DNA from 3 places in the Vibrio harveyi genome. Region 2 is predicted to be linked to each of the others. Evidence: predicted binding sites of a transcription regulator. Region 2 holds the regulator's gene; each other region holds the start of a gene.
The links. The regulator PurR, encoded in region 2, represses purine synthesis genes. The targets are predictions, from matches to a motif close to TNANGNAAACGTTTNCNTNA.
Positions count from the first base shown of each region.

Region 1: glyA (serine hydroxymethyltransferase) is a predicted target of PurR. The motif match lies at 1,431-1,450, and genes of this name have one in related genera.
Region 3: QMY49_RS01575 (NupC/NupG family nucleoside CNT transporter) is a predicted target of PurR. The motif match lies at 1,492-1,511, and genes of this name have one in related genera.

Region 1 is NZ_CP125875.1:2,347,489-2,350,758, reverse strand. Features, by position in the region: gene QMY49_RS11245 (winged helix-turn-helix domain-containing protein) at 1-466, opposite strand, end outside; gene QMY49_RS11240 (YitT family protein) at 557-1,159, opposite strand; gene glyA (serine hydroxymethyltransferase) at 1,507-2,757, shown strand; gene lipA (lipoyl synthase) at 3,256-3,270, opposite strand, start outside.
Region 2 is NZ_CP125875.1:1,992,635-1,995,904, reverse strand. Features, by position in the region: gene QMY49_RS09555 (TfoX/Sxy family DNA transformation protein) at 1-162, opposite strand, end outside; cyclic di-GMP riboswitch class I at 279-368, opposite strand; gene purR (HTH-type transcriptional repressor PurR) at 647-1,651, opposite strand; gene torD (molecular chaperone TorD) at 2,098-2,745, opposite strand; gene torR (two-component system response regulator TorR) at 2,979-3,270, shown strand, end outside.
Region 3 is NZ_CP125875.1:328,163-331,432, reverse strand. Features, by position in the region: gene QMY49_RS01575 (NupC/NupG family nucleoside CNT transporter) at 44-1,327, opposite strand; gene QMY49_RS01570 (TatD family hydrolase) at 1,532-2,305, opposite strand; gene QMY49_RS01565 (DUF5363 family protein) at 2,292-2,459, opposite strand; gene prfC (peptide chain release factor 3) at 2,582-3,270, opposite strand, start outside.

The sequences.
Region 1 (3,270 bases), 350 kb from region 2:
TTAGCGCAAGTGCGGCGCATAAGCCATAAACAAGTTTGAATTTGTGAGACGCAGGGGCAAGGTTGCTCTTAGCTGGCTCTTTGGTTTGCTGAGCCTTCTGGGCTGGAGGTAGCAATTGAATATTGGCTGGATTAAGGAAGTAACCTTTACGTGGGTAGGTGACCAACAATTTGGCTGCATCGTGCTCCGGCAAGTGTTCTTGAAGCAAAGCTCTGAGTGTACTGATTCGGTTGGTTAGGACATTCTTTGAAATGAACTTACTTTGCCAAATGGTCTCGATGATGGTTTCAGCAGAGAGTGGGTGTCCAACACTGGTGAGCAACAGCTCCAGTAACTCGACGGTACGCGGCTCAAGATCGATACTGACTGCTTGTTTATGCAGAGTTTGAGTCTCTGGATTGTAGATAAGCTCGCCAATAGCAATCTGACTTTTGGTTTGTTTGGCTTGTTGTAGAAAGTCTCGCATACCATCATGAGTGATTAGTGAATGGCGAGATATTATATAGTCATTGGAGCGCAAAATCTTATAAATTGCGCTCCAATCATCATGGAAAGGCTATGAACCGTAGCTCACCGAATAGCGATGCGGTTTATGGTTCATCGCAAGCACGAGGTTCAGTGCGAAGGCTCCAAGTATCGACAACCCAATAACCCAAGGTGTGACGAAGAAGAAAGACGCAAACAAGATACATGCGTCAATTGCCATCTGGGATTTACCTACAGAAATACCGAACTTATCTTGGATGAATAAGCACAATACGTTAAAGCCGCCCAAGCTTGAACGATGACGGAATAGGATCAACATACCCAAGCCCATCAGCAAGCCACCCGCTACCGCGCAGTAAATTTCGTTGATTGATTCCAATGAAATCAGTAAATACAGGTGATCAGCAAAGATAGAAACCAAAGCGCCAGAAATTGCACTGTTAATGGCAAAGTGACGACCGAAGCGTTTCCATGCGAGCAAGTAAAAAGGACAGTTGGCTAAAAAGTAAAGCACACCAAACGTAAAAGGTGTAAATTGGCTAATAAGCAGAGCCAATCCGGTTGTGCCTCCGGTTAAGAGGTTCGCGGATTGGAGAAAGAAAACGCCTTGAGCTACCAAAAAGGTACCTGTAAGAATTGCCATCCAGTCTTCTTTTCTTGAGTGTTTTTCCATCTAATATGCAGTCGTTTGTGATAATTCGGGCGTGCATAGTAGTAAAAAGATGATCTTTTCGGTAGCTAGAGGGTAAAATTTGCGGTAAACCTATGTAATTGTTGTTTTACAGGGTGTAAAGCACAAAATTGACAGTCAGGGAATCATGGTTAAACGATTGCAACATCGTCATGATATTTCTTGCTTGTCACCATGAAAAAACTGCATGAGAAAAATTGTAAATTTCTCTTTATGACCTAGATCAAATTATGTAGAATGCGCGCCATTAGGTCGACGAAAACGTTTGCGTTAGGTCGTTATTCAGTTTTTTTGCAACTTTCAGTACCAATCTGAGTCAGGAGATACAGATGCTTAAGCGTGATATGAACATCGCAGATTACGATGCGGAACTGTTCGCAGCTATCCAGGAAGAGACTCTTCGCCAGGAAGAACACATTGAACTTATCGCTTCTGAAAACTACACAAGTCCACGTGTAATGGAAGCTCAAGGTTCTCAGCTAACGAACAAATACGCTGAAGGCTACCCAGGCAAGCGTTACTACGGCGGTTGTGAGTACGTAGATAAAGCTGAAGCACTAGCAATCGATCGTGCATGCCAACTATTTGGTTGTGAGTACGCGAACGTACAGCCTCACTCAGGTTCTCAAGCAAACAGCGCAGTTTACATGGCGCTTCTAAACCCAGGCGACACAGTTCTAGGTATGAGCCTAGCGCACGGTGGTCACCTAACTCACGGTTCACCAGTAAACTTCTCTGGTAAGCACTACAACGTTATTCCTTACGGTATCGACGAAGCAGGTCAAATCAACTACGACGAGATGGAACAGCTAGCGCTTGAGCACAAGCCTAAGATGATCATCGGTGGTTTTTCTGCTTACTCGCAAATCGTTGATTGGAAACGCATGCGTGAAATCGCAGACAAAGTTGATGCTTACCTATTCGTAGACATGGCGCACGTTGCTGGTCTAATCGCAGCAGGCGAGTACCCGACTCCAGTTCCACATGCTCACGTTGTGACAACAACGACGCACAAAACGCTAGCAGGTCCTCGTGGTGGTCTTATCCTTTCTAACGAAGGTGAAGAGCTGTACAAGAAGCTGAACTCAGCGGTATTCCCTGGCGGCCAAGGTGGTCCTCTAATGCACGTTATTGCTGGTAAAGCTGTAGCGTTCAAAGAAGCGATGGAACCTGAATTCAAAGCTTACCAAGCTAACGTAGTGAAAAACGCGAAAGCAATGGTTGGTCAATTCCAAGAGCGTGGTTACAAAATCGTATCTAACGGTACTGAGAACCACCTATTCCTAGTTGACCTAATTGACAAAGACATTACAGGTAAAGATGCAGATGCAGCACTAGGTGCAGCAAACATCACAGTAAACAAGAACTCGGTTCCAAACGACCCACGCAGCCCATTCGTAACGTCTGGTATCCGTGTTGGTACGCCAGCAATTACTCGCCGCGGCTTCACTGAAGATGACGCGAAAGAGCTAGCAAACTGGATGTGTGATGTTCTAGATAACATCGGCAACGAGGAAGTTATCGAAGCGACGAAGCAGAAAGTTCTAGAGATCTGTAAGCGTCTACCAGTTTACGCATAGTTCTCTGTGTAAATTCGCTTTCTTTGCAAAGTAGTACAGGCTGACTCGTTCTATTTCTGCGATTCAGTGTGATAATTTGATTGATGAAAGGTCCTCGTTTGAGGACCTTTTTGTTTTTCTAGCGTATGGAAATATCAGCTTAGGCTCTTCGGAATGATGTGCTTTGGTCTCTGAGAGACAGGTTGCTATGTGGAAGCTTGGGAGTATTTGCGTGGAAAACGAAAGAGGTTATTAGGTTCTGAATATACTTTTGATTTACTCAAGAGCCAATGTCGTCATTCCCTACAAGCGAGGAACGAGCGGGATAGGGAATCTCAAATTATCGTTGTTACTTAGAGAGTGTTGAAACAAGATATCCTGATATCTCGTAGGTTCTTCGAAATAGCGAGTTTGGTTTTAACCAGTAGGGTTATTGTTCGAATGACGATGCTTTATGTTCTATGGAGACAAAAAAGGTTGGCACAGAGCCAACCTTTTCTTATCAAAACAAGCGAGAGCTTATTTCACTTCAAT
Region 2 (3,270 bases):
TGAAGTTTGTTGGTCAGCTCGAATATGAAGTTGATTGTTTACGACAAGCGCAAACATCGTTTCATCGGCGAAGAGCCCAAAACCACCAAACATTGAGCGCGACTTGATATTACCAAGTGCCTCAAACAGCTTCATTGAGTCTTTGAGTATCGGTTTATCCATGGTGTGTTATCTCGGTGTAATTAATATTACGCCACCAAAAATCAGGTCCGAGAGATTAGCAAATGCATGCAGACACAATGTCATTAAAGGGTAAACTCACTTAATGCATATTTGCCATCGGTAACCCCGCTACCTTCCATCTAATAAGATGGTTCAGGCCGGAGGCTTTGCGTCCCACCCTTTCGGATGGTTTGCCCTGTGCGTGACTCTTTGAGGATACTTCGTATATTGAATTAACATCACGTTTCAAACGTTGAAGTGTGATCTTGGTTCAGTTAATAGTGGTAATTTGATGTGTAAAGTTTCATATGCTGGAATGTATAATTGTAATACAAAAGGTCTATCAAGGATATGTGCTACCTTGAGTTAAAACAGCAACTTATCTTCGTTCTTTAAATTATTTTTCTGATGAAATGTCCAAAAAAGTTATTTTTAGGCAATAAAAAAGCGCCCCTAGGAGCGCTTTATAAAATCAAGTGAGAGATCAGTTCAATTTCTTAACTGTATTACGCACAACGATCTCTGGTTGCATTTCGAAAACACGCTTCTCATGCTCTTTATCTTTGATGCGCTCAAGTAGGATCTCAAATGCATTTTTACCCACACGACGTTTTGGTTGGTGAATCGTCGTTAGCGGTGGAGAGAAGTACTCAGCAAGTTCGATATTGTCGTAACCGATAACAGAAATATCGTCTGGTACTTTGATACCGTTTTGTTGTAGGCGGCTCATCAAGCCAAGAGCCATAGTGTCATTGAAACAGAAAACAGCGGTTGGACGTTTGTCCATAGCACTGATGTTATCTGCAGCTAAGACAGCCGTGTCACACTCAAAGTTGCCTTCAAGAATCCAATCTTCGTTAACGGCTAGATTTGCTTCAGCCATCGCACGACGGTAACCCGCAATACGTTCTTGGCAAGCTGCTTTTTCGAAGTGACCGCTCAGACAAGCAATATCAGTATGACCATTGTCGATCAGGTATTTTGTTGCGATGTAACCGCCTTCTTCTGAGTTATCGATGATCTTGTCTGCTTGTGAGCTTTCAGGACCCCAATCCATGACAACTTTAGGAATATCTGAATGACGGTCAAGCATCTCTTTTAGCTCTTCCGTAAGGTCAGAACACATTACTAGAATGCCATCTACACGTTTCTCAGCTAGCATGCGGATGTAGTCACGTTGCTTCTCGTAAATACCGCCCGTGTTACATAGGATCAGAGTGTAACCTTGACGGTAACAGTAGCTCTCAACGCCGTCGATTACTTCAGAGAAGAATAGGTTGGTAGATTGAGTAACTAACATACCGATGGTACGAGTTGAGTTGCATTTTAAACTGCGCGCAACGGCACTTGGTGCGTAATTAAGTTCATCCACCGCTTTCATTACTTTTTCTTGAGTTGCTTCAGCAACAAAGCGAGTTTTATTAATTACGTGCGAAACCGTAGTGGTAGAAACGCCGGCTAAGCGAGCAACGTCTTTAATAGTGGCCATAAATGATGTCCTGTATCGAGCTACTGTAAATACCGTAGTGAAGACAACCATACGCTTAGGGTCTTGCGCAAACCGAGCAACTGCGAATAGGGGCATTGCTGAGATATTTGGCAGCGGTTGTTCCGAAATCGGTATAAAAAGGTTTGTAGCAACATTTATCGCTGAGTCTCATATTCCTTTCTTATATAAGTGAGGAATTGGTCAGCAATCCTGTTAAGAAAACACAAAAACCGCTTTATTTCAGCGGTTTACATATAAATCATATTTAATCGTTTGCGCTCACATTTTAGACTGATGCGAGCAAGCTGGCAATATTCTAGGCAGTTGTTTTGTGCCCCTGAGGTCACATTTTAACGGCTAAATTGATTGTATTTCTCTGTGCCAGATTAAAAACAAACGAATAAAATAGGGAGTCTGAATGACAGACTCCCCAAAATAGGTGGCAATTATTCACCAAGAAGGTAGGTGCTGTCCAGTTTACAAAATGCAATTAATAGTTGCGTAACGCTAATGTAGAAGCCAAATTCGTCGAATTGCTTACATTTAGCAGCAAACTGTGGCAGCCAAGTCATAAGGTGTTGTTGGATGAACTCGTTCTGTTTTCCGAACGCTTCTTCCATATGTTTATCTTGCTCTAGTTCGTTCGAGCGGATAATCATGTTGCCTAGAAAATCTAGCTCGACCGCTAAGTGGTCCGCTGGTTCTTTCAGATTTTCGTCCACTTGCACGCCAAAGTCTGCCATCAGTTTTTCCATCTCTTCTGCTGGCTTATCATTTAATAAACCAGATTCGCCGATGTACATTGAAGCATAAGGCAGTGCGCCGTGCTTTTCTGTTTTTAGAAAGAGTTCACAGAAGTCCGCTGCTAATTCTAACTGAGCGTCTTCACGGTCTTGTAAACGGTTGAGTGCATCAACAAGGGTATCAACAGCTGGTTTTAGTGATTCGTTTTCACCAAGACCCGCTAAAAAGCTTCGAATTTCAACACTGTGGTAGGTTTCTAGTTCTTTCTCTGTCAGTTCTTTTGCGAACAGGCTAGAAAACCACCAATAGATTTCTGCGCGTTTCTCGTTAAAAGCTTTCACTTCTTGCATTTTTTTGCTCCTGAATGGTTATCCCTTAAGTGTAAACAATTAAGATGAATAGCAGTAACTATAATTGTTATGCATTATTGGAAAATATGCGTATTTGTGAATGGCTGTAAATAAGCTTGCTTTGAATCAATAAAATCGCAAAATCTTGCTTTTTAATGTATCTATGACTAGAAATGTTACTAGTTATGAATAGAATACGTCTTGGAAAATAAAAAAGACAGAAAGTGGTGTAAATGAGCTATCACGTATTAGTCGTAGAAGATGATGTTGTAACTCGCAGTAAGCTCGCGGGCTATTTCCAAAATGAAGGTTACAAAGTCAGTGAAGCAGAAAGCGGCGCAGAGATGCGCGAAGTGCTTCAAGGCGGTGATGTTGACCTAATCATGCTGGATATTAACCTGCCTGGCGAAGACGGCCTTATGCTTACGCGTGAATTACGCAGCCAATCAGATATCGGCATCATATTAGTGACAGGACGCACGGATAGCATTGACAAAATCGTTGGTCTAGAAATGGGCGCAGACG
Region 3 (3,270 bases), 1.7 Mb from region 2:
GCATGGTTTAAAACGGCGTCTATATATTAAGAACCGATTCTAATTAAAATGCTGCAAGGCTAAGGCAGAAGCCTGCGATAGTCGCTGCCATTAGGTTAGACAACGTACCAGCAAGAACTGCTTTAATACCCATGCGAGCGATATCTGAACGACGGTTTGGTGCAAGGCTACCTAGACCACCAAGTAGGATCGCGATAGAAGAAAGGTTCGCGAAGCCACATAGTGCGAATGAGATGATAGCTGTAGTCTTCTCAGACATTACTTCACCAGTTGCCGCAACTACTTGAGCGCTGTCACCTAGGTAAGGTGTGAAGTTCAAGTAAGCAACGAATTCGTTAATAACTAGTTTCTGACCGATGAATGAACCAGCAACAACTGCTTCGTCCCAAGGAACACCGATTAGGAATGCTAGTGGAGAGAACGCGTAACCTAGGATTAGTTCTAGAGTCAGTTCAGGCATACCGAACCAACCGCCGATGCCACCTAGCATACCGTTAACAAGCGCAATCAGACCTACGAACGCGATTAGCATTGCACCAACGTTTAGTGCTAGTTGTAGACCAGAAGCCGCACCGCCCGCTGCTGCGTCGATTACGTTAGCTGGTTTGTCGTCGCCACCGTCCATTGCTTCTTCGATGTCTTCGTGAGGCTGTTCAGTCTCTGGGTGAAGAATCTTAGCGAATAGTAGACCACCTGGTGCTGCCATGAATGATGCTGCTACTAGGTACTCTAGAGGTACACCCATTGAAGCGTAACCTGCTAGTACACCACCAGCTACAGATGCTAGACCACCACACATTACCGCAAATAGCTCAGATTGAGTCATTTTTGGAACGAAAGGACGAACAACAAGAGGTGCTTCAGTTTGACCTACGAAAATGTTAGCTGCTGCAGACATTGATTCCGCACGAGAAGTGCCAAGCGCTTTTTGTAGTGCACCACCAAGAATCTTGATAACCCACTGCATTACGCCAATGTAGTAAAGAACTGAAATCAGTGCTGAGAAGAAGATCAGTGTAGGAAGAACGCGGAATGCGAAGATGAAGCCGCCGCCGCCGAATACTTCGAACATCTTGTCAGAAACAAGACCACCGAATAGGAATGATGAACCGTTGTTACCGTAGTTGATAACGTTAGAAACACCAGTAGAGAAACCGTTTAGTAGATCACGGCCCCAAGGTACGTAAAGAACGAATGCACCTAGGATGAATTGGATAGCAAATGCGCCACCCACAGTTCTTAGATTGATAGCTTTACGGTTATTGGAAAATGCAAATGCGATAGCAAGAAGCACTACCATACCGACTAGGCTCATAAACAGGCTCATAGTTTATGACTTCCTTATAAGTTATTTGTTGGCGTGTTACAAAATGGAGCTATAAAGCGGGGGCAATTATACTCATGCAGAATCAATTAAAGTAATGCCACCCTCACACTTTCTTATAAGATTCATCATTGATTCACTCTCGTTTGTGAGTCAACTCACAATAAGCAGGAAAACGTTTTCGCTTTTAAACAGCTTCTTTAGATTTTATTCACATATAAAGAAAGCAGAATTGCTATTTTCCCACAGCTGAGAAGCAATCGATTGCTTGCTTTTGCTATGTAAAGAAGTCAATTCATTGAGAACATGAATGAGTTGTAAGGGATGATTCGGCTCACCCTGATAGCCAAGTATAGGCATATCTGGGGCATCCGTTTCTAAGACGAGATGTTCAAGGGGTAATCTTTGAATTGCGTCGCGAGTTTTGTTAGCTCTCGGATACGTAATGGTGCCTCCGACGCCAATCGAAAAGCCTAATCGAACCCATTCCATCGCCTGTTGGTAGCTGCCTGAGAACGCATGCAACACCCCACCTTTTGGTAAATGTGCCGCTTTAACCATCTGAATAAGTCGATTGTGCGCTTTGCGGCTGTGCAGGATCACCGGTAAATCAAACCGCTTTGCTAGCTCAAATTGCAACTCAAGCGCGCGCTCTTGTCGCTCAACTGGCACTTCGATGGCGAAATCCAAACCGCACTCTCCTATTGCAACGCATTGCCGGTTGGAAGAAGAAAGCAATGATTCCAACTCTGGAGCAAATTGCTCAAACTCTTGTTGGAGAAAATAGGGATGAAAACCCAGCGCATAATAGAGATGAGAATATTGATTGGCGAGGTCTTGAATGCGAGTCCAATTACTTGGCCCGACAGACGGAATAAGGATGCGCTCTACTCCTTGCTCACGCGCAAGCTCAACTTGATATGCAAAGTCATCTTGGAAGACATCGAAGTCAAAGTGGCAATGAGTGTCAAACAGTTTCATTACTTGGCTTCTCTTGCTCTTCTTTCTTTGTTGAAGATGGCTCATTAGCTGGGTCTTGTTTGTAAGGCACGCAACTGCGCTTTTGATCGGGTGTTAGTCCCATCTCTTTGCACCAATCATCGTAGCGTTTAAGTCCTTTTTTAAACCAGTTCATTGCCCACCCTTTTTTAGCTCATAGAGTTCTTTCCAAACCAAATAAAAAAACCGCCGTTAACTAAGTGTATAGCTAACGGCGGCTTATAATCTAGTACGCGATGTAAAGCGAGTTAGATTCGATTAGTGCTCACGTGTCGCACGGAAATCGATATCAGGGAAACGCTCTTGCGCTAGGTTTAGGTTAACCATGGTCGGTGCAATGTAAGTTAGGTTATCGCCACCGTCCAATGCTAGGTTCGTTTGGTTCTTACGCTGGAACTCATCCAGTTTCTTCGCATCGCCACACTCAACCCAACGAGCAGTTGCCACGTTCACGCCTTCATAGATCGCTTCAACGTTGTATTCTGACTTCAAACGAGCTACAACCACGTCAAACTGAAGTACACCAACCGCACCTACGATAAGGTCGTTGTTTTGCAATGGACGGAATACCTGTACCGCACCTTCTTCAGACAGCTGAACCAGACCTTTTAGTAGCTGCTTCTGCTTCAATGGATCTTTTAGACGAATACGACGGAACAATTCCGGAGCAAAGTTTGGAATACCAGAGAACTTCAGCGCTTCACCTTGAGTGAAAGTGTCACCAATTTGGATAGTGCCGTGGTTGTGTAGACCAATGATGTCACCCGCGTAAGCGTGCTCTGCACGAGAACGGTCACCCGCCATAAAGGTTACCGCATCTGAAATACTCACTTGCTTGCCAAGACGAACGTGGTTCATCTTCATGCCTTGCGTGTAAGTACCCGATACGATACGCATGAAGGCAATACGGTCACGGTGTTTTGGATCCATGTTTGCTTGGATCTTAA